DNA from 2 places in the Arthrobacter sp. NicSoilC5 genome. Region 2 is predicted to be linked to the other one. Evidence: riboswitches for the same ligand, from Rfam matches in the RefSeq annotation. Region 2 holds a riboswitch; the other holds the start of a gene.
The links. A riboswitch is a leader RNA that binds a small molecule or an ion and turns the genes downstream of it on or off. The one in region 2 is predicted to bind glycine.

Region 1 (15,821 bases), 400 kb from region 2:
CAGGGCCGCCACTCCCATCGCCAGGATGGGCCACAGCCGCACGCGGGACGGGGCCGAGGCCGTCCGGTGGACACCTTGTCGCGACGCAGCCTCCGGGACTTTGTCGAATTCATCGCGGGCGTATCTGGTCATGGTGGAAGGACATCCTTGTTGATTGCGGCTGTTGTCCCGGCCTGGGGCGTCTTAAGCGTCGGATCCCAGGCGCCGGGCAGTACGTGCACGGTGGCGCGACGTACGTAGTCTACGCAATCTCTTGACCAGCATGGGATCGTGGGCCAGCGCATCCTCGCGGTCGATCAATGCGTTCAGGAGCTGGTAGTAATGGGTGGCGGAGAGGTCAAACAGGTCACGGATGGCCTGCTCCTTGGCTCCCGCGTACTTCCACCACTGCCGTTCCAGCGCCAGCATCTGTTGTTCACGCTCGGACAGGGAGGACTCACGAAGGGTGAAATCCGCCAGGAGGGAGTTCCCTGGATCCTGCTCCGGCAGGTGTTCCCGGGCCGGTTCCGCCACGGCGCACTCCTTCGCTGGTAAGGGTCAATGTCTTACCCCTATGCTAGCCGCCGAATAACAAGGGTGTCATTTACGCCCGCCCGGCTGGATGTTCCCGGCCGGCCCTGCTCCGTCCCTGCAACAATGGAACGATGGTTAAATCGGACGCCCTCTTCGAGCTGCAGCAGGACCCTGCGGACGCCGCCGGCTTCGCCGATCTGGCGCAGCTGCCACTGGCAGAGCTGATGGCTCCGGACTGGGCCGCGGCGCTGCAGGGCGTCGAAGCCCAGCTCCGGAAGGTCCTGGCGTTCCTCGCAGACGAAGAGGCGGCCGGGCACCAGCTCCTGCCGCCGCCGTCGAACGTCCTGCGCGCCTTCCGCCAGCCCTTCGCGGACGTGAAGGTCCTCATCGTGGGGCAGGACCCCTACCCCACGCCGGGACACGCCGTCGGCCTGTCGTTTTCGGTTGACCCGCACGTCCGACCCCTCCCCCGCAGCCTGGTCAACATTTACCGGGAGCTGGAGTCGGACCTGGGCATTCCCCCGCGCGTCCATGGGGATTTGTCCGCGTGGACGGAGCAGGGGGTGCTGCTCCTGAACCGGGTGCTCACCGTCCGGGCCGGCGCGGCGGGCTCCCACCGGGGCAAGGGCTGGGAGGAAATTACGACGGCGGCAGTCACCGCACTGGCCGCCCGCAAGTCCCCGGACGGGTCAGGGATGCCGCTGGTGGCGGTGTTGTGGGGCAAGGAGGCTGAGGGCGTCCGGCCGCTCCTGGGCGGGGCTCCTGCGGTCACCAGCCCGCACCCCAGTCCGCTGTCCGCTTCCCGCGGGTTCTTTGGTTCCAGGCCGTTCAGCCGCGTAAACCAGCTGCTCCGGGAACAGGGTGCGCGGGACGTAACTTGGGAACTCCCGCCGCTGCCCTAGCTAGGCTTGCCTTATGAGCACTGTCCCCGCCGCCACCAGCGCAACCAAGAAGAGCCGTCCGCAGGTCAACCTCACCGTGCTGCGGAAGGAACAGCTCTCCCCGCACATGGTCCGGATCGTGGCCGGCGGAGAGGGCTTCGGTGATTTCGTCAACAACGGGTTCGTTGACCGTTACGTGAAGATCGTCTTTCCACAGCCCGGCGTGGAGTACCCCTCCCCGCTGGATCTCTGGACGGTGCGGGAAACCATGCCGCGTGAGCAGTGGCCGTTCACCCGCACCTATACGCTGCGCTGGGTGGATCCCGGGGCCCGGGAGCTGGCCATCGACTTCGTGGTCCACGGCGATGAAGGGTTCGCCGGTCCGTGGGCGGCCAACGCCCAGCCGGGTGAGCCGTTGATCTTTACCGGCCCCGGCGGCGCGTACAACCCCAACCCCGAGGCCGACTGGTACCTCTTTGCCGGTGACGAGGCGGCCCTGCCCGCCATCGCCGCCTGCATCGAGTCACTGCCGGCAGGGGCAACCGGGCTGGCCTTCCTGGAGGTCGGATCCGGGGCGGACATCCAGCCCATTGCCGCCCCGGCAGGACTGCACATCACCTGGCTGCCCCGCAACGGCGCTCCGGCGGGTTCCAGCGACCTGCTGGTGAACGCAGTGGCGGACGCGGAATGGCCCGATGGCACGGTGGATGTCTTTGCGCACGGCGAACGCGGCTACATGAAAGCCCTGCGCGAGGTCCTGTTCAAGCAGCGCGGACTGGAGCGCCGGCAGGTGTCCCTCTCCGGGTACTGGGCGCAGGGCCGGGTAGAGGACGACTTCCAGGCCGAGAAGAAGCTTCCGGTCGGCCAAATTTAGCCTGGACAGGCGGCCGTGGCTTAGCGGCGGCGGGCCCGGCGCCGCTCGTTGCTTGCCAGGCTGCGGGTCAGTGGACGGGCCAGCACATCGCCCAGCACAATCCCGCCCGCCGTGCCCAGCACAATGGCGCCGGCACTGAGCATCCCGCCGGCACCGGCCAGGACTTCAGACTCCTCAACGGTGAGCACATACATGGACCGGAAAATCGTGAGGCCCGGCAGCAGGATGAGTGCCGCGGGGACTGCCACCACCAGCTGCGGTGCGCCCATGCGCAGGGCTACCACCCGTGCCAGCAGGCCAATGACGACGGCGGCCATGGCAGGTGCAAACCGGTCCCCGATGCCCAGCTGGCCGCAGCCGAGCAGCACCAGGTAGCCGGCCACGCCCACGGCTGCCGTGGGCAGCAGGAGCTTCCACGTGGTCTGTTCCGTGATGCCGATGGCCATCACAGCGGCGGCCACGAAGAGGATCAGGACCCACAGATCGTAGGCAGGCGGGAAGGTCTGGGTGACGTCGATGCGCTGCAGCCCCGTCAGCTCCCCCACGACGAAGGCAACGGCGATTCCCGCCACGATGGCGCCGAAGGTCAGCAGGGTGGACAGGAACCGGCCCGCCGCGGTCACGGGGAAGCCGTTGATGGCGTCCTGCACGGAGGACACCAGGCGCCCGGTGGGCAGGAGGAGCAGGATGCCGCCCACCACCACGATGGAGGGCGACGTCGTGAGCCCAAGCTGCCAGAGCAGCAGCGCCAGCATGGTGACCACGAAAGAGCAGCTCGCGGTGATGAAGAAGTCGGGAACCCGCCAGCGTCCCAGCTGCCGGGCCAGCAGGCTGATGCCGATATTGGCCACGAACGCGATCACCGACGACACCGGGCCGCCGCCCAGCACCCCCACGAACACCGCGGCGAAAATGCCGAACGCTACGGTGACCATCCACCGCGGGTAGGGCTTGGGGCTGGTGATGGCCTCGTTGAGCCTGCGGATTGCTTCGTCACGGCCCACACCCCCGGCCACGATGTCGGTGACCAGCTGGTGCACCTTGGCCAGCCCGGCGTAGTTGTTGGTCCAGGACCGCACCACGCGCAGCAGGGCGATGGGGGTCTGGTCCTTGGGCGCGTAGTTGATGCCCACGGACTGGTTGGTGATGTCCACTTCGATGTTCTTCAGCCCCAGGGCCGCCGTGACCGCGATGATGCTGGTTTCGACTTCCAGGGCGCCCGCGCCGTAGCGGAACATGGTCTCAGCCAGGTGCAGGGCGAAGTCCAGGGTTTTGCGCGCGGACGTATCCACGCCGCCGACCTGGATGGTGGGGTTGGCGTACGGGCTGCCCGCCAGCCGGTCCACGATGCTCAGCGGAGCCGTGGGAGGATTCTCGCCCTGCACCAGGCGGCGCAGCATCCTCTTGGCGGCGGCGTCCTGCCGAAGCTGTGCAGGGGTCAGTGGTTCAGTCTTGGGCAGGCCATCAGTCTTCGGCCTGGACCCTGGCCGTTCGGGCCGGTTGGTCATGCCCGTTTCCTCCCTGTGCGCGGTTGATGGACTCTCAGGATGCGCGCTTCAGCGGCAGTTTACCCAGCAGTGTGCGGGCGGCAGCGGCAGCGGACCTGGCCAGCCGGTTGGCGTGGAAGACGGCGGGGCGGACCGGGAGGACGAAGTCCCCCACCAGCTGGACCACTTCCCCGCCGAATCCCTTCTTGAATTCGTAGCCGCCGTGGCCTTCCTCGTCCTGCCCGGAGATGCCGAACGTGCCGTAGAAGTTGTACCGCGGGTAGCCCTTCTCCAGGGCGTGCAGCATCATTCCCCAGTAAAGGGAGGTTGCGCCGTTGAAGTAGATGTAGTCCTGGACGGTGCCGCCGATCACGCACACCACCTCGTCGCCGTAGCAGACGAAGTGGATGGCCGCGACGGTGGCCGTTCCCACGGAGTCGGGGAAGCGTTCGATGTCCTTCAGGCTCCGCTCGTAGCTGTCCACCAGGTCCTGGACCACTTTGAGCCGGTTGGCCTTCTTCTTGCTGCCGGTCTCCTCCACCTCGCGGCGGAGGTCCGCCGCTGTGGCCGACTCCGCGGCCAGCCGTTCGGTGATGGATTTGCGGTAGGCCGGGATGTCGATCTTGGCCATCATCAGCTTGGTGAACTCCGCGGAGGTGGTGCGGAGCAGGTTCTCGTAGTAGGCGCGTTCGCGGTACACGAACCCTTTTTCGTCGCCTGCCCGGCTCAGGGCGCCGTAGAAATCGTCGAGGGTTTCCAGGGTGGCCTGTTCGAGGAAGACGCCGTTCTTTTCCGCCTTGCGGATGGCTTTGCGGGTGCGGTAGCTGGTGCCCATGATCAGTTCTTCGGCGTCCTGGATCCCCACCAGGTTCTTGATGAACATCCAGTTGACGTTGATGAAGTTCATGTCCAGGCCCTGGTGCTGGAATCCGAGCTGTTCCAGGTCCGCCACCAGCGGCCTGTTGTCTTCGACGTCCGGGTGTTCGGCGCCATCAGCGTCGCGTGCGATGTACCTGATGTTCGGCGAGATCCGCAGTTCAGCCGCCTTGCGCTCAGCGGCGTGGTTGCGGAGAAGCCCGACGACGGCGCGCACCAGGTCCCGGTCCGAGTAGTCCATGAGGGGGCCCTTGGCACACTCGCAGACGGTGTAGCCCAGGCGGGTGGTGGTGTAGTTGAGCTTTCCTGCGGCCACGAGTTCGCCGTCGCGACGGACCCCGAAGAGTTCCACCTGCTGGCCCCGGGCACGCTGGAAGCGGGCGAAGTCGATGGACTGCAGGAAGCTGTTCTGCGGGTGCTTCAGGGCGAAGGCCTCGAATTCGGCGTCGCTGAGGTTGGCGTATTCAAGCCCGGTCGCGGCGGAAACTGGATTCAAGGGGTGACCTTCTTCTGGACTCTTCGCGGCCTGTGGGCACGCACTGGGTGGAGGGTGTTAAGGGTGGAGGGTGTTCAGGGCGGACGGCGTTCAGGCCGGCCGGGTTCCCGCAGCGTACGGGCCGCGCGGGGCGCTCAGGAGAGGGCCCTGGCGGCAGCGGGTCAGTAGAACTGCTGCCCGGTTCGTGCGGTCTCGATCCGGCGGAACACTTTCTCTCCACCGTTGACCCAGAGCCGGTGCCGGAGCGGGGACAGGATGTAGTCGTGGCAGCCCACAAAGTCGGTGACCGTCTTGGTGAAGCTGGTCTTGAACATGCCCATTCCGTAGAGATTGTGGGTCTTGTCCTTAATGCGGGCAGCCGGCGGGGTGCCGCAGAAGTCGTATTCCGTGCAGCCAAGTTCCTGCATCCGCCGGATGGCCGTCCACTGCACCAGGTGCGAGTCCCCGTACTGCTTGCGGTTCTGGGTGGAACCGCCGTCTTTGTACGTTGCCTTGGCCCCGTAGTTGATGACGAAGGCACCAACACTGGGTTTTCCGTCCTCGTAGGCGAAGAAAAAGTTGCCCTGGCCGCGGTTGCAGAACTCGTCCCAGAACCGCTCGTAGTACTCATAGCTGCGCAGGGGCATGGAACCCTTTGCGTTGACCGTGTTGGCCATCAGGTCGTACAGGGCCCGGTAGGTTTCCGGTCCCTGTTCCTGCCGGACCACCTGGCAGCCCTCGCGCTCTGCGCGCCGGATTGCGTTCCTGGCCCGGGAAGACATGGCCTTAAAGACTTCCTCTTCCGTGCCGGAGATATCCAGCAGGGCGGTGGAATCGTTGGACTGGATGTTGGGGGCTTTGGCCAGGTGGGCTGCTGCCAGTTCCCGCTGCGCTTCGTCTGAGTCGATGATGTCCGGTTCCACTTTGATGGTGAACACCTTCAGCTTGCTGCTGCGGACCAGCTGCGCGCACGCTGCGAGGGCAGCGCCCAGGTCTGCTGCCCCTACCAGGTCGGGGCCCTTGATGAGGTACCAGAGCCGTCCCAGGACGGGGAAGCTTTTCTCCAGCACCAGGTTATAGCTGGCGTTCCCGCCGCCTTCCAGCACCAGGAACCGGACTTTCCAGCCGCTTCCGTTCTTGACCGATGCGTAGGCGGCGGACTGCAGCATGTTGCCGCCGTTCGGGTTGGCCGTGACGTGCTTGTCCCAGTTTTCAATTTCCTCGGCTGTGGCAAAACGTGCGGTGAATTCTCGCAAGGGGGCCGTGTCCAATCGGGTTTGTGCGCGGTTTCGGTACTTCTGGATGCGTGCGGACATGCAGCCTCAAGTCTAAAGCCTCAGGCGCTCCCGGCTTTTCTCCGGCATGCCCGGGACGGCGGCCGTCCGGGTGTGGAGCGTCACCTTGACGGAGCTCAGGATGTTCAACAAGGGTTGGGGTATGAGGCCGGATGGGGAACAGAGCACCGCTCCCGCGGGCAGCGGCGGGAAGCCGTACAGTGCCGGGGTGCAGGCCGCCGCGCTTGCCGGTTTCCTGTTGGCGTCCTTGGTGGTGGCGGCGCTGGGCGGTTTGGCATCGGCGGCCAATGTCACTGGCTGGTATGCAGCCGCGGACAAGGCCCCCTGGTCCCCGCCCAATGGCGTGTTCGGTCCGGTGTGGACCATCCTTTATGCGGCAATGGCCCTCGCTGCATGGCTGGTTTGGCGTAAACGCACCGCTGGGACACGGCAGGCCATGGTGGTTTACGCCATCCAGCTGGCCCTCAATCTCACCTGGACCCCGGTCTTTTTCGCCCTTTACCCGGCTCTTGGCACGGCGGCCCTGTGGCTGGGCCTGGCCATCATCGTGGCCCTGGTCGCCGCGGTAACGGTGACGGTGCTGCATTTCGGTCCGATCAGCCGGACGGCAGGGCTGCTCCTGCTCCCCTACATCTCATGGCTGGTGTTCGCTGCCAGCCTCAATTGGTGGGCGGCAACTCACAATTAGGCGCACGGGCACCGCCCGTCCCGCCATTCGGTCAGGTGTCAGCGGGGTGTCAGCATTCGACAACGTTGACGGCGAGGCCGCCCATGGCGGTTTCCTTGTATTTGTCGCTCATGTCTTTGCCGGTTTCGCGCATGGTGATGATGACTTCGTCGAGGGAGACGCGGTGGGTGCCGTCGCCCCAGAGCGCCATTTTCGCGGCGTTGATCGCTTTCGCGGCGGCGATCGCGTTCCGTTCGATGCAGGGGACCTGGACCAGCCCGCCGATCGGGTCACACGTCAGGCCGAGGTTGTGTTCCATCGCGATCTCCGCGGCGTTCTCCACCTGGGCCGGGGTGCCGCCCATGACCTCGGCCAGGCCCGCGGCGGCCATCGAGGACGCGGACCCGACCTCGCCCTGGCAGCCCACCTCGGCCCCGGAGATCGAGGCCTGTTCCTTGTAGAGCACCCCGACCGCGCCGGCGGCGAGCAGGAACCGCACCACCACATCGTCGCGGTCGGCCTGGGTGGCCTGGTCCATGCCCGGGGCGAAGTGCAGGGCGTAGAACAGCACCGCGGGGATGATCCCGGCCGCCCCGTTCGTGGGGGCGGTGACCACCCTCCCGCCGGAGGCGTTTTCCTCGTTCACCGCCAACGCCACCAAGTTAACCCACTCCTGCCAATACCTGGGGTCGTAGTGGTCCTGCCCGTCCTGGCCGTCATTGTCGGTGTCTTCGGGGCGGGCGGTTTCCTTCTTCAGCCGCTCGTACCAGTCCGGGGCGCGGCGGCGGACCTTCAACCCGCCTGGGAGCACCCCCTCACGCTTGAGCGAGGTGGCCACGCAGTTCTCCATCACCGACCAGATATGCCCCAGCCCGGCCCGGATCTGCTCCTCGGACCGGGAGGCCTTCTCGTTCACGAACATCACGTCCGCGATGCCCAGCCCGGTCACCGCGCAGTGCTCCAGCAGCTCTGCCGCGGTCCGGAACGGCAGCGGCAGCTCCTCCTTGGACGCGTCCAGTTCCTGCTGCGCGGCGTCCTCTTCCCCCTCGCGGACGATGAACCCGCCACCGACCGAGAAGAACGTCGCCGCATGCACCACATCCCCGGCCGCGTCGGTAACGGTGAACGTCATCCCGTTCGTGTGCCGCGGCAGCACCGTCAACGGCCGCAACACCATGTCGCCCACCCCGTACGGGAGCGCAACCGCACCGGCCAGGTTCAGGATCCCGGTCTCCGCGATCGAAGCCAGCCGCTCCTCCACCTCCTCGGGCAGGATCAGTTCCGGATGGAACCCCTCCAACCCCAACAGGATCGCCGTCATCGTCCCATGCCCATGCCCCGTCGCCGCCAACGACCCATACAAATCCACCCGCAGCGAGGAGACGTCCGCCAGCTTCCCCGAGGCCTTCAACTCCTCAGCAAACACGGCAGCAGCCCGCATCGGCCCCACAGTATGCGAGCTTGAAGGGCCAATCCCGATCGAAAAAAGATCAAAGACACCAACGGCCATGAGGAAATTCCTAACTAAAACAGGTTGTTGGGGTTGGAGCGGGCAGGACATCCTCTGCGTGCTCGGTCGCGAAGACGCCCGCTGCGCGGACGTGACGCTCCCTTAGACGCACGCTGCCGGATGCCCCGCCCACTCCGCAAGCACGTCACCAAGGCGACGCGGCAAGCAGGTAACGTCGTGCCCACGAGCGCCGGCGGAGCCGGACTTTTCGAAAGCGTGCTCCCCACCGTCTCCCTAGCCTCGCAAGCTCGGCCAGGGAACCCTGACGGCGTGGGCCCAACGCAGGCGTGAAAATGTCCGGTCCGCCGTCGCGAAGGTGACCACGGGGTGGAACAAGGGACTACTCGGCGCGGCGGTAGAACGGGAGGTCGACAACTTCGAAGGGTTCTGCCTTGCCGCGGAGATCGATGTCCAGGGCTGTGCCGGGTGCCGAGTACTCGACGTCGACGTAGGCCATGGCGATCGGGTAGCCGAGGGTGGGCGAGGGCTGGCCGGAGGTGACTTCCCCGACCGGGGCGCCGTCCTTGAGCACGGGGTAGTGTGCCCGTCCGGCGCGGCGGCCTTTGCCTTTGAGCCCCACGAGGCGGCGGCCGGAGGTGGTGCCGGCACCGGCTTCCTTCTTTGCTGCCAGCGCAACCTTGCCAACAAAGTCGCCTTCCTTGGAGAGCGCGACGACGGGGCCGAGGCCTGCAGCGAACGGGTCACCCTGCAGGGACAGTTCGTTGCCGTACAGCGGCATCCCCGCTTCCAGGCGAAGCGAGTCGCGGGAGGCAAGGCCGGCCGGGGTCAGCTCCCCGTCGTCGGCGATGGCGACCAATGCCTGCCACAGTGCCGGGGCGTCTGCGTTGTCCACGAAGATCTCGAACCCGTCCTCACCGGTGTACCCGGTACGCGCGAGCAGGAGTTCCTTGCCGGCGCCGCCCACCAGGAACGGAACCTCCACAGCGGCGTAGTACTTCAGCTCCGTCACCAGGGAGTGCTGTGCGGCCGGGACCAGGCGCAACAGGAGTTCCTGTGCCTTGGGGCCCTGCACTGCGATCAGCGACGTCCGGGCCGAGGCGTCCTCCACCAGCACGTCAAACCCTGCGGCCCGTTCCTGCAGGGCTGCCGCCACCACCGCGGCGTTCCCCGCATTGGGCACCACCAGGAAGACGTCCGTGCCGTCTCCAGCGGCGGGACGGCGGTAGGTGATGAGGTCGTCGATGATGCCGCCGTCCTCGTTGCAGATCAGCGAGTACTTGGCCTTGCCCACGGCCATGGCGGAGATCTTTCCCACCAGGGCGTAGTCCAGGAACGCGGCGGCCTGCGGCCCGGTGACCCAGACTTCGCCCATGTGGGAGAGGTCGAACAGGCCGGCGGTGCTGCGGACGGCGTGGTGTTCAGCCAGTTCGGAGCTGTACTTCAATGGCATCTGCCAGCCGCCGAAGTCGGTGAAGGAGGCGCCAAGCTTTTTATGTTCGTCGTAAAGGGCGGTGTATTTCTCGGTCACGGTGCCGGTCCTTTAGTTTTCGAACTCTTCGAGCGGCGGGCAGGAGCAGATGAGGTTCCGGTCTCCGGCGGCGCCGTCGATCCGGCCCACCGGCGGGAAGTACTTGTCCTGCTTGTGGTGGGCAGGGAACGCGGCCTGCTCGCGCGGGTAGGCACGGTCCCAGTCGGAGCTGACGACGGCGGCTGCCGTGTGGGGTGCGCGGCGCAGGGGGGAGTCCGCTACGGCAAAGTCGCCGTTGGCCACCTGGTCGATTTCCTTGCGGATGGTGATCATGGCTTCGATAAAGCGGTCGATCTCGGCCAGGTCCTCGGACTCGGTGGGCTCCACCATCAGGGTGCCGGCCACCGGGAACGCCAGGGTGGGGGCGTGGAAGCCGAAGTCGATGAGGCGCTTGGCCACATCCTCGGCCGTGACACCGGTCTTGGCGGTCAGTTCGCGCAGGTCCAGGATGCATTCGTGCGCCACGAGGCCGCCTTCACCGGTGTACAGCACCGGGAAGTACTCGTTCAGCCGGGCTGCGACGTAATTGGCAGCGAGCAGGGCTGCCTTGGTGGCCTCGGTGAGCCCTTCCCCGCCCATGAGCTTCACGTACGCCCAGGAGATCGGCAGGACGCCGGCCGAACCGAAGCGGGAAGCCGAGATCGCGACCCCGTGGCCTTCCTCATGCGCTGCCTTGTTGGCGTCGCCGGGCATGAACGGCGCCAGGTGGGCTTTGGCGGCCACGGGTCCGACGCCGGGTCCGCCGCCGCCGTGGGGGATGCAGAAGGTCTTGTGCAGGTTCAGGTGGGAGACGTCGCCGCCGAACTTGCCGGGCTGGGCCAGTCCCACCAGGGCGTTCAGGTTGGCGCCGTCGATGTAGACCTGGCCGCCCGCCGCGTGCACGGCGTCGCAGACCTCACGGACGTCCCCGTCATAGACGCCGTGGGTGGACGGGTACGTGATCATGATGCAGGACAGGACGTCCTTGTTCGCTTCGATCTTGGCCGTCAGGTCATCGTGGTTGATGGTGCCGTCCGCGGCCGTGGCAACGACGACGACCTTCATGCCGGCCAGGACGGCAGAGGCGGCATTGGTGCCGTGGGCGGAGGCGGGGATCAGGCAGACGTTGCGCTGCTCTTCGCCGCGGGAGTGGTGGTAGCCGCGGATGGCCAGCAGGCCGGCGAGCTCGCCCTGGGAACCGGCATTGGGCTGGATGGACACCTGGTCGTACCCGGTGATCGCGGTCAGGTCCGCCTCCAGGTCGGCAATCAGTTCACGCCAGCCTTCGGTCTGGGAGTCCGGGGCAAAGGGGTGGATGGAGGCGAATTCCGGCCAGGAGATGGCTTCCATCTCGGCGGTGGCGTTCAGCTTCATGGTGCACGAGCCCAGCGGGATCATGGTGCGGTCCAGCGCCAGGTCCCGGTCCGACAGCTTCCGGATGTAGCGCAGCAGCTGGGTTTCGGACCGGTGCGTGTTGAACACCGGGTGCTGCAGGTATTCGGAGGAACGTCCGACGGCGGCCTCCAGTCCGAAGCCTTCAGCCGCGGCAACGGAGGCCCCAAAGACGTCCGCGACGTCGGCGACGATGGCCGCCGTCGTGGTTTCGTCGAGCGAGATGCCCACGGTATCGGCGTCGATGGAACGCAGGTTGATGCCGCGCGCTTCGGCATCGGCGACAAGCGCGGCAGCGCGTCCGGGGACGCGGACGGTAAGGGTGTCGAAGAAGCTCGTGTGCAGCACCTCCACACCGGCAGCTGCCAGCGAGGCCGCCAGCACCCGGGCGTGGCCGTGCGTCGTTTCCGCAATCGCCTTCAGCCCGTCGGGGCCGTGGTAGACGGCGTACATCGAGGAGACGATGGCCAGCAGGGCCTGCGCCGTGCAGATGTTGGACGTGGCCTTTTCGCGGCGGATGTGCTGCTCGCGGGTCTGCAGCGCCAGGCGGTACGCGGGCACCCCTGCGTCGTCCTTGGACACACCCACCAGGCGGCCGGGCAGCGACCGCTCCAGGCCCTTGCGCACCGCCATGTAGGCGGCGTGCGGGCCGCCGAAGAACAACGGCACCCCGAAGCGCTGGGTGGAGCCGACGGCGATGTCGGCGCCCTGCTCGCCCGGAGGAGTGATCAGGGTCAGTGCCAGCAGGTCAGCGGCCACGGCGACCAATGCGCCGCGCTCCTTCGCCGCCGCAATAGTGGCGGACTGGTCCCAGACCCGCCCGGAGGCACCGGGCTGCTGGAGCACGATGCCGTTGATGTCGCCGTCGGGCAGGCCGTTGGACAGGTCGGCGACCTCAACTTCGAAGCCGAGCGCCTCGGCGCGGCCCTTGACGATGGCGATGGTCTGCGGCAGCACGTCGATGTCCAGGACAGTCTTGCCGTCCGCTGCAGGCTTGGTCTTGTTGGAGCGGCGCATCAGCAGCACGGCCTCGGCCACGGCGGTGGCTTCATCGAGCAGGGACGCGTTGGCGATGGGCAGGCCCACCAGGTCCTGGACCATGGTCTGGAAATTCAGGAGTGCCTCGAGCCGGCCCTGGGAAATCTCGGGCTGGTACGGGGTGTAGGCGGTGTACCAGGCCGGGGCTTCCAGCACGTTCCGGCGGATCACTGCAGGCGTGACGGTGTCGTAGTAGCCCTGCCCGATCATCTGGACAGCGGTCTTGTTCTTGGCGGCGAGCCTGCGCAGTTCCGCAAGGACTTCAACTTCGCTGAGGGCATCCTGCAGGCGGAGGGCTGTTTCCTGGCGGATGACTTTGGGTACGGCGGTGTCCACCAGGGAATCGACCGTGCCGTAACCAACGGCTTTGAGCATGGCGTCGACGTCGTCCTGGCGGCGTGCGCCAATGTGGCGGTCTACGAAGGTGGTGGAGGCTGGGGTAACCGACACGAAGGAACTCCATTTATTCAGGCGGCGCAGGGTACGCCACAGCTATTCGGGTCCCTCCCCGCTCTGTATTGGACCTGAGAGTTTCCGCGTTGCCTGCCTGGGCAGGACCCGCTTGCACCGTCGGTGAGCACAACAGCCGTTTCGCTTCCCCCAAGGGAGGCCGGACAACTGCCTGCTGCTTTCCAGAGGTGCCTCGCCGCGGCGGTACAGGGGCCTGCGAGATTCCTGGGGAGGATTTGCTCCTACGGCGCCTGCCTGTACTTCCGGCAGAACTCTCCCGCCGCAGATCAAAGGCTATTCATTTGTTGATGATGACGGCCGGTGACAGCCCTCACAACTCTCCATTGTCCTACGCCACAAGCCCTCCCGGCAAATGGAAAACTACCTGCGGAGCCGTTCCAAAGCAGCCAGGAGTTCCTCCACATCAGCCGCCGCTCCGCCTTCCGGCGCAGGGCCCACGGAAAGCATGGCATTGAAGTACAACCCGTCACCCATATACAGGACAGCCTTGGCCAGGCCGTGCCCCACATCTGCTGCGATCTCGTCCAGCCACCGCTGCTGGATGGCGGCGAACCGGCGGCGGGTCTCTTCATGTGCCACCTCGGCAAGCCGCGTGGCAGCCACGATGACCCGGTCAAGCGGAGTATCCGCCCAGACGGAGGAGCGGATGAAATACGCGGCAGCACCTTCGCTGGCGGAAGCCATCGCGTCGGCGTCCTGCCTGGCCAGGCCTTCCAGGCGGTCAAGCAGCACGGAGATGAGCGCTTCCTTGTTGGGAAAATGATAGAGGAGGCCACCTTTGGACACCCCGGCCTTCCGGGCTACGGCGTCGAGGGTTGCAGCGCGCTCCCCCACGTCGATCAGCAGGGACTCGAAGGCGTCAAGGACCGCATCACGGGCTACAGGCTTTCGGGGCATGCCTTCCATCATGCCCTCCACCGGCAGGGAAGAAGGAATGCCCGCGTTTAATAACTGTACCGTCCAGACGGTACAGTTATTGCATGACGACTTCCATCAGCCCGGCCCCCACCCAACGGGACAGCACCGCCGCGCGGCCTCCGTGGCGGGATTGGCTTGCGCTGGGGCTGCTGATGTTTCCCGTGCTGCTGGTGGCAGTGGACAACACGGCCCTGACCTTTGCCCTGCCCGCCATCGCACGCGCCCTGGAACCGACCGGCCTGCAGCTGCTGTGGATCGTGGACTCCTATCCGCTGGTCCTGGCCGGGCTGCTGGTGTCAATGGGAAGCCTCGGCGACCGGATTGGGCGGCGGCGGCTGCTGGTCATCGGCAGCCTGGGCTTCGCCGGACTGTCCGCCGCCACCGCCTTCGCACCCACCCCGGAGTGGCTGATCGCCGGCCGCGCGGCGCTCGGGTTCTTCGGCGCCATGCTGATGCCGTCCACCCTGTCGCTGATCCGCAATATTTTCCCGGAACCCAACCGCCGGCGGCTTGCAGTGGCCATCTGGGCGGCGGGATTCTCCGGCGGCGCCGCCCTGGGCCCCATCCTGGGTGGATGGCTGGTGGAGCACTTCTGGTGGGGCGCCGTTTTCCTGGTGGCCGTGCCGCTCATGCTGCCCCTGCTGGCTCTGGGGCCGGCCTTCATTCCGGAATCAAAGGATCCCGCGCCGGGCAGGGTGGATATCCCAAGCGTCCTGCTCTCCATGCTGGTCATGGTGCCCGTGGTGTACGGCATCAAGTCAGTAGCCACCGAAGGCCCGGGCACGGCCGGGCTGGGCAGCATCGCCTTTGGCGTGGCCATGGGGATCGTGTTCGTGCGCCGCCAGCAACGCCTGGAATACCCGCTGCTGGACATGTCGCTGTTCCGGAACAGGGTGTTCAGCATGGCCATCAGCGCCAACATCCTGGCCCTGTTTTCCTTCAACGGATTCATCCTTTTCCTTGCCCAGCACCTCCAACTCCTGGAGGGGATGACGCCGTCCGCGGCGGGCATTGCCATGCTTCCGGCCCTGGCAGCCACAGTGGCGGCAGGCCTGGTGGTAGTCCCGCTGGTCCGGAAGGTCCGCCCCGGGTACGTAGTGGCCGCCGGCCTGTCCTTCAGCGCCGTCGGCTACAGCATGGTGGCCTTCGGAAACCACGACGGCGGGCCTTCCCTGCTGCTGGCAGCACTGCTGGTCCTGGCGCTGGGCGTCGGCACGGCGGAAACCATCTCGAACGACCTCATCCTCGGCTCGGCCCCGCCGGCGAAATCAGGCGCTGCGGCGGCGATTTCCGAGACGGGCTACGAGGTGGGCTCGCTGCTGGGGACTGCCGTGCTGGGCTCCATCCTGACCGCGTCCTACCAGCAGAACCTCCGGCTGCCGGCAGGGCTGGAGGCCATGCTGCCCGGAGCCTCACTGCACAACGCCGGGGAAACGCTGGCCGGCGCGGTGGAGGCGGCCGGCCTGCTGCCGGAATCAGTCGCGGGGGCAGTCCGGGATGCCGCGGCCGCCGCGTTCGATTCCGGCGTGCACATCACGGCCGCAATTGGGCTGGCACTGATGGCGACGGCGGCAGTGCTCGCCGCCGTCGTGCTTAGGAAAGTTCCCAAAGCGGCCTAGCAGTACAACGGCAGTGCTGTCCGGGGCAAAAAGAAAGCGTCCTGCGCCGGGGCTGCCCCGGCGCAGGACGCCCTGCCGGATGTCCGCTACTTGGAGTCGGCGGCCGTGACCTTGGCGGTGGGCTTCATGTTTTCCGCCTGCACCATCCAGGCGAACTGCTCCAGCCTGGCGATGAACTCGTGCAGGAGGTCCGCCGAAGTGGGGTCTTCCTCATCTACCTCGTCGTGGACCTTGCGCATGGTGCCCACGGCGGCCTCCATGGCGGCGACGATCCGCTCGATCGCGTCCTTAGTGCTGATCAGGCCGTCAGGGAACTGGGCCAGACTGGTGGTCCCGG
Region 2 (15,821 bases):
CACGTTTGCCGCCCTGCGGGCTCCGATGCCCATCGGGGACCACTGGGGCTGGTTCCTGCTCGACTACTTCCTGGCGAACGACTTCGCGGATGTCATCTCCGCCGCCAACTCGGTGCGGGCCTGGATCAGTTCCGTCAGGGACCAGCACAGCAGCGTCACCCTGATGGGTTACTCGCAGGGCATGGCCATGGCCAGTACGCTCCTGCGGCTGCACCCGGATGACTACAAGGCCGTTGTGGGACTGTCCGGCTTTGTGCTCAACAACGAGCTCCTCTCGGTGACGGACTCCTTTGACGTCAGGCCGCCCTTTTTTTGGGGCCGGGACAAGGCGGACCTGGTGATCAACGAGGACGCCGTTGCCTACACCGCGGAGTGGCTGGAAAAGAACACGCTGCTGACGGCCCGGACCTACCCGGGAATGGGGCATGCGATGTCCAAGACCGAGATGGTGGACGTCAGCGCCTTCCTGCGCCACTACGTGCTGCGCTGACTGTGTAGCTGCCCCATCGGTGGGTACGAAAAAACAGTTGCCAGCGAAATTTGCAAGCGCTTACACTCGTCTACGGCCATGATCGGTCCTGCAGTGGGCGGACAAGGAAGTGATGCTGCGTGCATGAGGCGCAGCAGTATCCTCCTTCAGGCTGTCCCGGCAGGGCCGGCTGTCCACGAACCGAAAGGACACCGCACTGCCGATGACACTCGAAACTGCAGCTGGGACCGCCGGCTGGACCGGCGCCGCAGCAATCCTCTTTGACCTGGACGGCGTTCTGACGCCCACCGCCACCGTGCACGAGCGCGCCTGGCAGGAACTGTTCGATGGCTACCTGGCCTCGCATCCGGAGGTCCCCGGGTACCGGGAAAGCGACTACTTCGACCACATCGACGGCAAGCCCCGCTTTGACGGTGTGCGCGACTTCCTGGCTTCGCGGGGGATCACGCTCCCGGAAGGCCCGCTGGATGACGACCCTGCCCACGAAACCGTCCAGGGCCTGGGCAACCGGAAGAACGCGATCTTCAATGACATCGTGAGCGCCGGCGTCGAACCGTTCCAAGGCTCGGTCCGCTTCCTCGAAGCCGCCCTGGAACGCGGACTCAAGGTCGCCGTCGTCTCTTCCTCCCGCAATGCCCCTGCCGTCCTCAAAGCCGCCGGACTCAGCCACTATTTCCCCGTGGTGGTGGACGGTGTGGTGGCCGCGGAACAGGGCCTGCCCGGAAAACCAAGCCCGGCCACCTACGAATACGCGGCCAAACTCCTGGACCTCTCCAGTCCGGAGTGCGTAGTGGTCGAGGACGCTGTGTCAGGGGTTCAGGCCGGACACGCGGGATCGTTCCACTCCGTGATCGGCGTGGACCGTGGCGCCGGGCGGCAGACGCTCCTGGACGCCGGAGCCACCCTGGTGGTCAACGACCTCCAGGAACTCGTCCCCTAAACCCAGGCCTCAAACCCCGTTGCCTGCCCCGGGCAACCCTGCTGCTCCCCGGCAGCACCCATCCGAGTATTGCCCTTCCCCCGAATATTCCGTGCCGGCCAGTCCGGCACCACAGCAAGGCCAAAAGGACCCCGACCATGGCATTGATCTCCGCGGACCGCGAACGGTTCCCCGATACCCCCTGGCAACTCGTCGAAACGCGCTACGGAACCGATGGCGCCGGAACCCTGGAGGCCCTGTTCGCCCTGGGCAACGGCCATCTGGGCATCAGGGGTGCCCATTGGGCGGCGGCCGACGCAGAGCTGCCAGGCAGCTTCATCAACGGCCTGCACGAAATCTGGGACATCAAGCACGCCGAAAACGCCTTTGGCTTCGCCCGGACGGGCCAGCGAATCCTCTACATCCCCGACGCCAACAACTTCACCGTGGTGGTGGACGGCGAAAACCTCAGCCTCGCCGAATCAGAGGTCCTGGACTACCGCCGGAGCGTCGACTTCTCCACCGGGATCTACGAGTGCCGCATCACCTGGCAGTGCCGTTCCGGCGCCACGGTGACCACCACGGAACGGCGGGCGGTGGGCTACGAATCCCGCGGCTGCCTGGGCATTTCCCTGGAGGTGGATGCGGACCGGCAAATCTCCCTGGACGTCACCTCCGCAGTGATCAACCGCCAGGACCAGCCGGTGGAAGACCACTCCGTCCACGATCCCCGCCGGGCGGGACGGCACGCCGGGCGGGTGCTGCTCCCCGTGCGGCTGGACGGCGGCGACGGCTCGCTGCGGTTGTCCTGGGAGGCAGCCGAGTCCAAGCAGCGGGTGGGGATCGCGGTGGACCACTGGACCTCCGCCGGCCACCAGCCGTTCGAAACGGTGGTGGACCAGGACGACAGCACCGTCCGGTACGTCCTTGCAGTGGACGCCGGTGACCCGTTCCGGCTGGAAAAGACCGTCAGCTACGCAGCCGGCCCCACCGTCCAGGACCCGGACGTGGATGCGGCCGCAGTGGCTGAGGAGGCCCTCCGCCCGGTGGACAGCATCTTTGCCGAAAGCATGGCCCACTACCGCGGCTACTGGGCCACCTCGGACATTGTGGTTGAGGGCGGCCGGCCCGGGCTGCAGCAGGCCATCCGCTGGAACCTGTTCCAGCTGGCCCAGGCCACGGCGCGTGCCGATGTTGCCGGCATTCCCGCCAAAGGCGTGACGGGCTCGGGCTACGAGGGGCACTACTTCTGGGACCAGGAGGTGTACCTGCTGCCGTACCTTACCTACACCAACCCCGACGGCGCCCGGCAGGTCCTCGAGTTCCGCCACGGCATGCTTCCCGAGGCCAGGATCCGGGCGAAGGAGCTGAGCGTGGACGGCGCCCTCTTCCCGTGGCGCACCATCAACGGGCTCGAGGCCAGCGCCTATTACGCGGCCGGTACCGCACAGTTCCATATCGCCGCCGCGATTGCCTTCGCCACCAACAGGTACCTCTGGGCAACCGGGGATGCCGGATTCCGGGATGGCATGGGCGCTGAACTGCTGATCGAGACGGCCCGGATGTGGATCTCCCTGGGCTTCTTTGGCAAGGACGGGCTCTTCCACATCCACGGCGTCACCGGCCCTGATGAGTACACGGCAGTGGTGAATGACAACCTGTACACGAACGTGATGGCCCGCTTCAACCTGCGTGCCGCCGCCGCGCTTGGGCACGCAGGCATCACCCACGAGGAGCGCCAGCTGTGGGAGGCGGCCGCCAACCGCATGCAGTTGCCCTTCGATGACCGGATGCAGGTCCACTCCCAGGACAACGACTTCATGACCCTGGAGGCCTGGGACTGGACCACGCCGCGGTCCAAGTATCCGCTGCTGCTGCACTTCCACCCGCTGGTCATCTACCGGCACCAGGTACTGAAGCAGGCCGATACGGTCCTGGCCATGTTCCTGCAGTGGCAGGACTTCACGGCTGAGGAGAAGCAGCGGGCCTTCGACTTCTACGATCCCATCACCACCGGCGATTCCACACTGTCCGCCTGCGTCCAGGGGATCATGGCGGCCGAGGTGGGCTATTCGAGGGAGGCCCTGGACCACTTCACCAATGCCGCCTTCATTGACCTTGACAACACGCACGGCAACACGATCGACGGCGTGCATATCGCCTCCACCGGCGGAGTTTGGAGTTCGCTGGTGTGCGGTTTCGCCGGCATGCGCGACCAAGGCCCGGTCCCGTACTTCGATCCCCGCCTTCCCGCGGAGTGGGAGGGGCTGACCTTCCACCTGAAGATCAGGGGCCGCCTGCTGCTGGTCCAGCTCGCCGCCGGCTTTATCACGCTGACGGTCCAGGACGGCGGTCCGCTGGAGATTGACGTCCGTGGCCAGCGGCTGATGGTGGGCAACGAGCCGGTGCGGGTTCCACTGGAACCGGTCGCGGAACCGGAACCCACGGTGTTCCCCAGCGGATTGCCGACGGCGAGCATCCCGGTGGTGCGCGGCAACAGCTGAGCGGGTTGCCGGGCTGGGCGGACGCGCCGGGGGGAGGCCGGCGGCTTCCCTTGCCGGCCTCCCCAGTCTCCTGTTGTCTTCCGGCCTGGTGCCCCCCAAAACAGCACCAGGCCGGAGCGCAGTGGCCTAACCGGCGAGGAGGGTGGCGGCTTCCTGGCGGGTGGTGCCGGAGTCCTGGATGCCTTCGGCGATGTGGGCGAGTTCGGCGGGGATGTCGCGGCCTTTTTTGCGCATGGCGGTGGCCCAGAGGCGGCCGGCGCGGTAGGAGGAGCGGACCAGGGGGCCGGACATGACGCCGAGGAAGCCGATTTCTTCGGCTTCGTGCTGGAGGTCCACGAATTCCTGGGGTTTGACCCAGCGGTCCACGGGCAGGTGCCGTTCGGAGGGGCGCAGGTACTGGGTGATGGTGATCAGGTCGCAGCCGGCCTGGTGGAGGTCGCGGAGGGCTTCGCTGATTTCTTCGCGGGTTTCGCCCATGCCCAGGATGAGGTTGGACTTGGTGACCATGCCCAGGTTCCGGCCCTGGGTGATGACGTCCAGGGAGCGTTCGTAGCGGAACGCGGGGCGGATCCTTTTGAAGATCCGGGGCACGGTTTCGACGTTGTGCGCGAAGACTTCGGGGGCGGAGTCGCAGATCGCCTTGATGTGGTCGGGGTTGCCGGAGAAGTCGGGGATGAGCAGTTCCACGCCGGTGCCGGGGTTCAGTTCGTGGATTTTGCGGACGGTTTCGGCGTAGAGCCAGACGCCTTCGTCTTCGAGGTCGTCGCGGGCCACGCCGGTGACGGTGGCGTAGCGCAGCTGCATGGACTGTACGGAGCGGGCCACCTTGGTGGGTTCGAACATGTCCACGGGGGAGGGTTTGCCGGTGTCGATCTGGCAGAAGTCGCAGCGGCGGGTGCATTCGGAGCCGCCGATCAGGAAGGTGGCTTCCTTGTCTTCCCAGCATTCGAAGATGTTGGGGCAGCCGGCCTCTTCGCAGACGGTGTGCAGGCCTTCTTTTTTGACCAGGTTCTTCAGCCCGACGAACTCCGGGCCCATCTGGACCTTGGCCTTGATCCACTCCGGCTTGCGCTCCACCGGGACCGCAGCGTTGCGCTGCTCGATCCGCAGCATCTTCCGGCCTTCAGGTGCCAGGGTCATGATCGTGTTTCCTTTGTCTTCTTGGGGAATCGGAGTGTGCCGGTGTCAGCGGGGTGTCAGCATTCGACGACGTTGACGGCGAGGCCGCCCATGGCGGTTTCCTTGTATTTGTCGCTCATGTCTTTGCCGGTTTCGCGCATGGTGATGATGACTTCGTCGAGGGAGACGCGGTGGGTGCCGTCGCCCCAGAGCGCCATTTTCGCGGCGTTGATGGCTTTCGCGGCGGCGATCGCGTTCCGTTCGATGCAGGGGACCTGGACCAGCCCGCCGATCGGGTCACAGGTCAGGCCGAGGTTGTGTTCCATCGCGATTTCCGCGGCGTTCTCCACCTGGGCCGGGGTGCCGCCCATGACCTCGGCCAGGCCCGCGGCGGCCATCGAGGACGCGGACCCGACCTCGCCCTGGCAGCCCACCTCGGCCCCGGAGATCGAGGCCTGTTCCTTGTAGAGCACCCCGACGGCACCGGCGGCGAGCAGGAACCGCACCACCACATCGTCGCGGTCGGCCTGGGTGGCCTGGTCCATGCCCGGGGCGAAGTGCAGGGCGTAGAACAGCACCGCGGGGATGATCCCGGCCGCCCCGTTCGTGGGGGCGGTGACCACCCTCCCGCCGGAGGCGTTCTCCTCGTTCACGGCCAGCGCCACCAAGTTAACCCACTCCTGCCAATACCTCGGGTCGTAGTGGTCCTGGCCGTCATTATCGGTGTCTTCGGGGCGGGCGGTTTCCTTCTTCAACCGCTCGTACCAGTCCGGGGCGCGGCGGCGGACCTTCAACCCGCCCGGCAGCACCCCTTCACGCTTGAGCGAGGTGGCCACGCAGTTCTCCATCACCGACCAGATATGCACCAGCCCGGCCCGGATCTCCTCCTCGGACCGGGAGTCCTTCTCGTTCACGAACATCACGTCCGCGATGCCCAGCCCGGTCACCGCGCAGTGCTCCAGCAGCTCCGCCGCGGTCCGGAACGGCAGCGGCAGCACCTCCTTGGACGCGTCCAGTTCCTGCTGCGCTGCGTCCTCTTCCCCCTCGCGGACGATGAACCCGCCACCGACCGAGAAGAACGTCGCCGCATGCACCACGGAACCCTCAGCGTCGGTGACGGTGAACGTCATCCCGTTCGTGTGCCGCGGCAGCACCGTCAACGGCCGCAACACCATGTCGCCCACCCCGTACGGCAACGCCATACCCTCACCACCAGCACCGGCCAGGTTCAGGATCCCGGTCTCCGCGATCGAAGCCAGCCGCTCCTCCACCTCTTCGGGCAGGATCAGTTCCGGATGGAACCCCTCCAACCCCAACAGGATCGCGGTCATCGTCCCATGCCCATGCCCCGTCGCGGCCAGCGACCCATACAAATCCACCCGCAACGACGCCACGTCCGCGAGCTTCCCCGAGGCCTTCAACTCCTCAGCAAACACGGCAGCAGCCCGCATCGGCCCCACCGTATGCGAAGACGACGGCCCAATACCGATCGAAAAGAGGTCAAAGACACCAACAGCCATGTGCGTGGTTCCTAACTAATACAAGTGGTCGGGATGGAGCGGGCAGGACATCCTCTGCGTGCTCGGTCGCGAAGACGCCCGCTGAGCGGACGTGACGCTCCCTTAGACGCACGCTGCCGGATGCCCCACCCACTCCGCGGGCACGTCACCAGGAGACATGCGCACGAGGGGCCGGCGGAGCCGGACTTTTCGAAAGCCTGCTCCCCACCGTCTCCCTAGCCTCGCAAGCTCGGCCAGGGAACCCTGACGGCGTGGGCCCAACGAGGCGTGAAAATGTCCGGTCCGCCGGTCCCGGTAGCAACCGGAGATCAGGACAGTGGTGCGACGCCCGGGTAGAGCGGGTGGGCGGCGGCGAGTGCCTCGACGCGGTGACGCAGCCCGGAAAGGTCCGCGCCGGCGTCGGCAATCAATGCCTCGGCAATGATGTCCGCAACCTCGCGGAAGGCGTCCTCGCCGAAGCCACGGGTGGCCAGGGCCGGGGTGCCGATGCGCAGGCCCGAGGTGACCATTGGCGGACGCGGGTCGAAGGGGACCGCGTTGCGGTTGACGGTGATGTCGATCGCAGCCAGTCGGTCTTCTGCCTGCTGGCCATCGAGTTCGCAGTTGCGCAGGTCCACCAGGACCAGGTGCACGTCGGTGCCGCCGGACACCACGCTGATGCCCCTGGCGGTGACGTCCGGCTGGACCAGGCGTTCGGCCAGGATGCGGGCGCCGGCCAGGACGCGCTCCTGCCGCTCCTTGAATTCCTCGGACGCCGCGATCTTGAACGCCACGGCCTTGCCGGCGATGACGTGCTCCAGCGGCCCGCCCTGCTGGCCCGGGAAGACGGCGGAGTTGATCTTCTTCGCGACGTCGGGGTCGTTGGAGAGGATGATGCCGCCGCGCGGACCGGCGAGGGTCTTGTGCGTGGTGGAGGTGACCACGTGGGCGTGCGGGACCGGCGAGGGGTGCAGGCCCGCGGCCACCAGTCCGGCGAAGTGTGCCATGTCCACCATGAGGTAGGCACCCACGGAATCGGCGATCCGGCGGAACTCGGCAAAGTCCAGCTGGCGCGCGTAGGCTGACCAGCCGGCCACGATGAGCTGCGGCTTGTGCTCCTGGGCCAGCCGCTCCACCTCTGCCATGTCGATGGTGTGGGTGTCTTCGCGGACCTGGTACGGGACCACGTTGTAGAGCTTGCCGGAGAAGTTGATCCGCATGCCGTGGGTCAGGTGGCCGCCGTGGGCCAGGTTCAGTCCCATGATGGTGTCGCCGGGCTTGATGAGCGCGTGCATCACCGAGGCGTTGGCCTGGGCGCCGGAGTGCGGCTGGACGTTGGCGAACCCGGCGCCGAACAGGGCCTTGACCCGGTCGATGGCCAGCTGCTCGATGACGTCCACGTGCTCGCAGCCACCGTAGTACCGCTTGCCCGGGTAGCCCTCGGCGTACTTATTGGTCAGCACCGAGCCCTGCGCCTGCATGACCGCTGCGGCTGTGTGGTTCTCGGAAGCGATCATTTCCAGGCCGTCGCGCTGGCGGCCCAGTTCGTCGTCGATCTTTGCCGCAATCTCGGGGTCCAGGGCAGCGAGGTCTGCGTTCAGGCTGGGGGAGACCACCTGTTCAAAGGCCACGGTGCCCGCAGCGGATGAAGCGCCGCTCACAGTTCGCCGCCGTTTGCTTCGGCGTATTCCTGTGCGGACAGCAGCGGGCCCTCTTCGGTGACGGTGACCTTGAAGAGCCAGCCGGCGCCGTAGGGGTCGTTGTTGATCACGGCGGGGTCGCTGACGACGTCGTCGTTGACTTCCGTGACCTCGCCCGTCACGGGGGAGTACAGGTCGGAGACGGACTTGGTGGACTCGATCTCGCCACAGGTCTCGCCTGCGGTCACCGTGGCGCCAACCTCGGGCAGGTCCACGTAGACGATGTCGCCCAGTGCCTCGGCGGCAACGGCGGACACGCCCACCACGGACGGGCCGGAGCCGTCGGCGGCGATCCATTCGTGTTCGGCGGAGTACTTCAGTTCAGCGGCAACTTTAGCCATGGTGTGTTTCCTTAAGTTTGGGGTTCAAAAATGCGGGAGCGCCGGGCTATTTCTGGCGCTTGTAAAAGGGCAGCGCGACGATTTCGAAGGGCTCGGCCTTGCCGCGCAGGTCCACGTCCAGTGCGGTGCCCAGCTCAGCGTGCTCGACGTCGACGTAGGCCAGTGCCACGGGGTAGCCAAGGGTGGGGCTCGGCTGGCCCGAGGTCACCTCGCCCACCACGTTTCCGTCTTTGAGGACGGGGTAGCCGCCACGGCCGGCACGGCGGCCGTGCCCTTTCAGGCCAACGAGTTTGCGCTTGGGGCCGGCTTCCTTGGCTGCCTCAAGTGCGGCCCGTCCCACGAAGTCGCCTTCCTTGGACTTGAGGGCAACTACGGGGCCAAGGCCGGCGTCGAACGGCGAACGCTCCAGCGAGAGCTCGTTGCCGTACAGCGGCATGCCCGCTTCAAGGCGAAGCGAATCGCGGGATGCGAGGCCGCAGGGGACAATGCCGAACTCTTCCCCGGCCTGGGCCACGGACTCCCACAGGGAAGCGGCGCCTTCGTTCGGGAGGAAGAGTTCAAAGCCGTCTTCACCGGTGTAGCCGGTGCGGGCCAGGATGACATCGTGGCCGGCCACGGTGACTTCGTTGAACGCGTAGTACTTCAGGTCGGTGACCAGGGCGTGCTGGGACTCGTCCGTGAGCTTGAGCAGGATGGCCTCGGCCTTGGGTCCCTGGACTGCGACCAGCGAGGTTGCCGCCGAAGCGTCCTCCACCGTCACGTCGAAGGCGGCAGCGCGTTCGGCGAGGGCGGCCGCCACGGTGGGGGCGTTGCCGGCGTTGGGAACCACCAGGTACTTCTCATCGCCGAAACGGTACGTGATGAGGTCGTCGATGATGCCGCCGTCTTCATTGCAGATCAGCGAGTACTTGGCCTTGCCGTCCGCGATGGCGGACAGTTTGCCCACCAGGACGTAGTCCAGGAAAGCCGCGGCCTGGGGCCCGGTGACCCACACTTCGCCCATGTGGGAGAGGTCGAACAGGCCGGCAGCGTTGCGGACGGCGTGGTGTTCAGCCAGTTCGGAGCTGTACTTGAGCGGCATCTGCCAGCCACCGAAGTCGGTGAAGGAGGCGCCAAGCTTCTTGTGCTCTTCGTAAAGAGCCGTGTAGTTCTCAGTCATGGGGGATCCTTAGTTTTCGAACTCGGACAGCGGCGGGCAGGAGCAGATCAGGTTCCGGTCTCCGGCGGCGCCGTCGATCCTGCCCACCGGCGGGAAGTACTTGTCCTGCTTGAGGTGGTGGACGGGGAAGACGGCCTGCTCGCGGCTGTACTGGCGGGTCCATTCGGAGTTCACAACGGCGGACGCTGTGTGGGGTGCATTGCGCAGCGGGGAGTCCTGGACAGAGAAGTCGCCGTTGGCCACCTGGTCGATTTCCTTGCGGATGGTGATCATGGCTTCGATGAAGCGGTCGATCTCGGCCAGGTCCTCGGACTCGGTGGGCTCCACCATCAGGGTGCCGGCCACCGGGAACGCAAGGGTGGGGGCGTGGAAGCCGAAGTCGATGAGGCGCTTGGCCACATCCTCCGCGGTAACGCCCGTCTTCGCGGTCAGGTCGCGGAGGTCCAGGATGCATTCGTGCGCCACGAGGCCGCCTTCGCCGGTGTACAGCACCGGGAAGTACTCGTTCAGGCGCACGGCAACATAGTTCGCTGCGAGCAGGGCTGCCTTGGTGGCCTCGGTCAGGCCCTCCCCGCCCATGAGCTTCACGTACGCCCAGGAGATCGGCAGGACACCGGCGGAACCGAAGTTCGAGGCACTGATGGCCACGCCGTGGCCTTCCTCATGCGCTGCCTTGTTGGCGTCGCCGGGCATGAACGGCGCCAGATGGGCCTTGGCCGCAACGGGCCCGACGCCGGGTCCGCCGCCGCCGTGCGGGATGCAGAAGGTCTTGTGCAGGTTCAGGTGGGAGACGTCGCCGCCGAACTTGCCGGGCTGGGCCAGTCCCACCAGGGCGTTCAGGTTGGCACCATCAACGTAGACCTGGCCACCGGCAGCGTGCACAGCCTCGCAGATCTCGGTCACGTCCGCGTCGTACACGCCGTGGGTGGACGGGTAGGTGATCATGATCGCCGAGAGGACGTCCTTGTTCGCCTCGATTTTCGCGTACAGGTCCTCGTGGTCGATCGTGCCGTCCGCGGCCGTGGCAACGACGACGACCTTCATGCCGGCCAGGACGGCAGAGGCGGCATTGGTGCCGTGGGCAGAAGCGGGGATCAGGCACACGTTGCGCTGGGTATCGCCGTTGGCGCGGTGGTAGCCGCGGATGGCCAGCAGGCCGGCGAGCTCGCCCTGGGAACCGGCGTTCGGCTGGAGGGACACCTGGTCGTAGCCGGTGATTTCCGCAAGGTCGGCTTCCAGGCCGCTGATCAGTTCACGCCAGCCCTTGGTCTGGGACTCGGGGGCGAACGGGTGGATGGAAGCGAATTCCGGCCAGGAGATGGCTTCCATTTCGGCGGTGGCGTTCAGCTTCATGGTGCACGAGCCCAGCGGGATCATGGTGCGGTCCAGCGCCAGGTCCCGGTCCGACAGCCTGCGGATGTAGCGCAGCAACTGGGTTTCGGACCGGTGGGTGTTGAACACCGGGTGCTGCATGTACTCGGAGGTGCGGAGCACCTCTGCGGGCAGGTCGAAGCCCTCAGCGTCCACTACCGGGCCGGCTCCAAAGGCGACGGCGATCGCGGAGAGGATTTCCGGCGTCGTGGTTTCATCCACGGACACGCCAATGGTGTCGGCGTCGATGTGGCGCAGGTTGATGCCGCGTGCTTCGGCAGCGGTGATGACCTTGGCGGCCTTGCCCGGGACGGAGACCGTGACCGTATCGAAGAACGCCTCGGCGGCCAGTTCCCGGCCTGCGATCTTGAGCGTGGTGGCGAGGGCGCGGGCGTTGTTGTGGACGCGCTCGGCGATGGCCTTCAGTCCGTCGGGGCCGTGGTAGACGGCGTAGAAGGAGGAGACGATGGCCAGCAGGGCCTGCGCGGTGCAGATGTTGGATGTCGCCTTTTCGCGGCGGATGTGCTGCTCGCGGGTTTGCAGCGCCAGGCGGTACGCCGGGAGGCCTGCGTCGTCCTTGGATACGCCCACCAGGCGGCCCGGCATGGAACGCTCCAGGCCCTTGGCCACGGCCATGTATGCGGCGTGCGGACCGCCGAAGAACAACGGCACCCCGAAGCGCTGGGTGGAGCCGACGGCGATGTCGGCGCCCTGCTCGCCCGGAGGAGTGATCAGGGTCAGTGCAAGCAGGTCAGCGGCCACGGTGACCAGTGCGCCGCGCTCCTTCGCCGCCGCAATAGTGGCGGACTGGTCCCAGACCCGCCCGGAGGCACCGGGCTGCTGGAGCACGATGCCGTTGATGTCGCCGTCGGGCAGGCCGTTGGACAGGTCGGTGACCTCAACTTCGAAGCCCAGCGCCTCGGCGCGGCCCTTGACGATGGCGATGGTCTGCGGCAGCACGTCGGCGTCCAGGACGGTCTTGCCGTCGCGGGCGTCCTTGTTCTTGTTGGCGCGGCGCATCATCAGCACGGCCTCGGCCACGGCGGTGGCTTCATCCAGCAGCGAGGCGTTGGCGATCGGCAGGCCCACCAGGTCCTGGACCATGGTCTGGAAGTTCAGCAGTGCCTCGAGCCGGCCCTGGGAAATCTCGGGCTGGTACGGGGTGTAGGCGGTGTACCAGGCCGGGGCCTCCAGGACATTCCGGCGGATGACGGCGGGCGTGATGGTGTCGTAGTAGCCCTGGCCGATCATCTGCACGGCCGTCTTGTTCTTGGCTGCGAGCCTGCGCAGCTCCGCAAGGACCTCAACCTCGCTCAGCGCGTCTTTGAGCGCAAGGGGCTTGGACTGGCGGATTGAGTTGGGAACGGCGATGTCCACCAGTCCATCAACGCTGTCGTAGCCAACGGCCTTGAGCATGGTGTCCACGTCAGCCCGGCGGCGTGCACCGATATGCCGGTCTGCAAAGGCAGACGGAAGGGATTGAATCGTCATGAGGAACTCCAGGTTTGGCCGGCCACGGGTGGCACGGCATGGATCGGGTCCCTCCCCGCTCTGTATTGGACCTGAGAGATTCCGCAAACCCATCAGGGCCTGCTTGCACCGTCGGTGAGTGCTGCCGGAGCAGCACTGCTTTCCAGAGTCGCCTCGCCGTGACGGTACATGGGCCTGAGAGATTCCTGGGGAGGATTTGCTCCTACGGCGCCTGCCCGGTGATGGCCGGGAGAACTCTCCCGCCACAGCTCGAAAGGCTTATTGAAATGTGGGTGATTCGGCTCACAGGTTACAGGCAAAGCGAAGCGGGGAGCAAATCGGTCCGTCATGACTTGGGGCTCAAGAGCGTTAGGTGGATGGCGTAACGCCGGGCTTGACTTTTGTTCGTGACGGACGCCACACTGAACCCCGTGATCCGGCCGGACAGCGGAACTGGCCCAAAGACGCTGGGCGCTCTGTTCGCCGGCCGGGATCACCGGAGGCCCCACTGCCCATTCTGCGCATTACCGCGCCTGGGATGGATGCCCTCTGACAACTGAACACTGATTTACCAAGCAAACGCTTTTGACCTGCGGCGGGAGAGCCCTGCCGGTACGTTCAGCAGGCGCCGTAGGAGCAAACCCTCCCCAGGAAACTCTCAGGCCCACGTACCGCCGCGGTGAGGCAACTCTGGAAAGCAGCCGGGCCCTGTCCTGGCTCACCGACGGTGCAAGCACGCCCATTTCGGCATGTGGAAACTCTCAGGTCCCAGACAGAGCGGGGAGGAAATCCAATCTTTGCGACACCCCGGGTGCCGCTCGAACGATGGAGTTCCTCAATGACGACCCATTCCCCGACGTCCCCCGGCGGCGGAGCCCCGCACCTGGAGCGGCAGCTCAGCAACCGCCACATCCAACTGATCGCCATCGGCGGTGCAATCGGCACCGGCCTGTTCATGGGCTCCGGCAAGACCATCTCGGCGGCCGGCCCATCAGTGATCTTCGTGTACATGATCATCGGCTTCATGCTGTTCTTCGTCATGCGTGCCATGGGTGAACTGCTGCTCAGCAACCTCAACTACAAGTCCTTCAGCGACTTTGCCGCCGACCTGCTGGGTCCGTGGGCCGGCTTCTTTACGGGCTGGACCTACTGGTTCTGCTGGGTCATCACCGGCATCGCGGATGTCATCGCCATCGCCGGCTACTCCCGTGAACTGTGGCCCGGGGTGCCCCTGTGGATTCCCGGCCTGGCCACCGTGGCCATCCTGCTCCTGCTGAACCTCACCACGGTGAAGGCGTTCGGCGAGACGGAGTTCTGGTTCGCACTCATCAAGATCGTTGCCATTGCCGCACTGATCATCGTTGGCCTGTTCATGATCTTCACCGGTTTCCAGTCCGACGCCGGCCCTGCCACCTTCACCAACCTGTGGAGCCATGGCGGATTCTTCCCGAACGAGTTCATGGGCTTCGTGGCCGGCTTCCAGATCGCCGTCTTCGCCTTCGTGGGCATCGAGCTGGTGGGCACCACGGCGGCCGAGGCCAAGAACCCGGAGCGCAACCTGCCCAAGGCCATCAACTCCATCCCCATCCGCGTGCTCCTCTTCTACGTAGGCGCCCTCATCATCCTGATGGCCGTCACCCCCTGGACCGAGTTCAGGGCCGGCCACAGCCCCTTCATCGCCATGTTCTCCCTGGCAGGCCTGGGCGCCGCGGCCACCGTGGTCAACCTCGTGGTGCTGAGCTCCGCGATGTCCTCCGCGAACTCCGGCATCTACTCGACCTCCCGCATGGTCTTCGGCCTTGCCCAGGAAGGCGACGCTCCCGACGTCTTTGGCAAACTGTCCCGGCGCAAGGTGCCCCAAAACGCACTGTTCCTCTCCTGCGTGCTGCTGCTGTCCGGCGTCGTCCTCATGTACGCGGGCCAGGACGTGGGCAAAGCCTTTGACATGGTGACCACCGTCTCCGCCGTCTGCTTCGTCTTTGTCTGGTCCATCATCCTGGCCAGCTACATCGCCTTCCGCCGCCGCCGGCCGCACCTGCATGAAGCATCGAAGTTCAAGATGCCCGGCGGTGTTGCCATGGTCTGGGTGGTCTTCGCCTTCTTCGCCTTCGTAATCTGGACCCTCACCACCCAGCCGGACACCCTGGTGGCCCTCCTGGTCACCCCGGTGTGGTTCATCCTGCTGGGCGCCGCATGGTTCGTCCTCCGCCGCCGCCCCGCACACCAGGCCCGTTTCGCTACGTTCCAGGCTGAACTGCAGGCGGACCAGGACTTCACCGACGCCGCAGCCGGCAAGGCTGTCCGTACGGGTGCCGCCGCAGAAGCGGGGGAAGAGCGGGTCAACCGGTGATCGCTGAGGAGCTCCGCGCTTCCGGGCTGCGCGCATCCGAACCTGGGACTTCTGAAGCCGGGCAGCTGCAGGCAGTGGCAGATCCGGAAACGGGCCGGGAATTCGTGCTGACGTTCCACTGCCCGGATGCCCTTGGCATTGTCCAGGCGGTGGCGGCATACCTGCTGGAACAGGAATGCTACATCGTGGACATCAAGCAGTTCGGCGACAGGGCGAGCGGGCGGTTCTTCATGCGCATCCACGTCACCTCGCAGGTTGAGCTGAACCTTGGCCGCCTCCGGGCCGGTTTCGGCCAGGTGGCCCAGGAGTGGCAGATGGACTGGCGGCTGGAACGCCACGGACGCAAGCAGCCCATCCTGGTGATGGTCTCCAAGTATGAGCATTGCCTCAACGACATCCTGTTCCGCGCCCGCAGTGGTGAGTTGCCCGTGGAGATCGCCGCCGTGGTGTCCAACCACCCGGACCTGGAACCCCTGGCCGCCTGGCACGGTGTTCCGTTCCACCACATCCCGGTCACGCCGGAAACCAAGGCCGATGCCGAGGAGCGGCTGCTGGCCCTGGTGGACGACTACGCCGTGGAGCTGGTGGTGCTGGCCCGCTACATGCAGGTGCTCAGCGACGAGGCCACCACCCGCCTGAGCGGGAAGGCCATCAACATCCACCACTCGTTCCTGCCCAGCTTCAAGGGTGCAAAGCCCTACCACCAGGCCTACGAGCGCGGCGTCAAAACGGTGGGTGCCACCGCCCACTACGTCAACTCGGAGCTGGACGAAGGGCCCATCATCTCGCAGCAGGTCATCGAGGTGGACCACACGTACTCCGCCTCGGACCTGGTCACGGTTGGCCGCGACGCCGAATGCAAGGCGCTCACGAATGCCGTTCGCTGGCACGCTGAAGGG

Region 1: linked by a shared signal. The riboswitch ahead of gcvP (aminomethyl-transferring glycine dehydrogenase) and the one ahead of cycA (D-serine/D-alanine/glycine transporter) in region 2 are both predicted to bind glycine.

The regions. Positions count from the first base shown of each region.
Region 1 covers NZ_AP024660.1:3,822,961-3,838,781, reverse strand. The annotation lists gene LDO22_RS17960 (LytR C-terminal domain-containing protein) at 1-132, opposite strand, end outside; gene LDO22_RS17955 (DUF3263 domain-containing protein) at 184-513, opposite strand; gene LDO22_RS17950 (uracil-DNA glycosylase) at 645-1,415, shown strand; gene LDO22_RS17945 (siderophore-interacting protein) at 1,429-2,268, shown strand; gene LDO22_RS17940 (threonine/serine exporter family protein) at 2,289-3,776, opposite strand; gene LDO22_RS17935 (peptidoglycan bridge formation glycyltransferase FemA/FemB family protein) at 3,811-5,127, opposite strand; gene LDO22_RS17930 (peptidoglycan bridge formation glycyltransferase FemA/FemB family protein) at 5,289-6,422, opposite strand; gene LDO22_RS17925 (TspO/MBR family protein) at 6,544-7,089, shown strand; gene LDO22_RS17920 (L-serine ammonia-lyase) at 7,139-8,578, opposite strand; gene gcvT (glycine cleavage system aminomethyltransferase GcvT) at 8,919-10,067, opposite strand; gene gcvP (aminomethyl-transferring glycine dehydrogenase) at 10,080-12,926, opposite strand; glycine riboswitch at 13,119-13,216, opposite strand; gene LDO22_RS17905 (TetR/AcrR family transcriptional regulator) at 13,308-13,844, opposite strand; gene LDO22_RS17900 (MFS transporter) at 13,928-15,484, shown strand; gene LDO22_RS17895 (DNA starvation/stationary phase protection protein) at 15,571-15,821, opposite strand, start outside.
Region 2 covers NZ_AP024660.1:3,419,877-3,435,697, forward strand. The annotation lists gene LDO22_RS16040 (dienelactone hydrolase family protein) at 1-490, shown strand, start outside; gene LDO22_RS16045 (HAD-IA family hydrolase) at 693-1,430, shown strand; gene LDO22_RS16050 (glycosyl hydrolase family 65 protein) at 1,568-3,913, shown strand; gene lipA (lipoyl synthase) at 4,040-5,053, opposite strand; gene LDO22_RS16060 (L-serine ammonia-lyase) at 5,110-6,552, opposite strand; gene glyA (serine hydroxymethyltransferase) at 6,861-8,192, opposite strand; gene gcvH (glycine cleavage system protein GcvH) at 8,189-8,572, opposite strand; gene gcvT (glycine cleavage system aminomethyltransferase GcvT) at 8,619-9,731, opposite strand; gene gcvP (aminomethyl-transferring glycine dehydrogenase) at 9,741-12,593, opposite strand; glycine riboswitch at 12,746-12,845, opposite strand; glycine riboswitch at 13,159-13,256, shown strand; gene cycA (D-serine/D-alanine/glycine transporter) at 13,411-14,922, shown strand; gene purU (formyltetrahydrofolate deformylase) at 14,988-15,821, shown strand, end outside.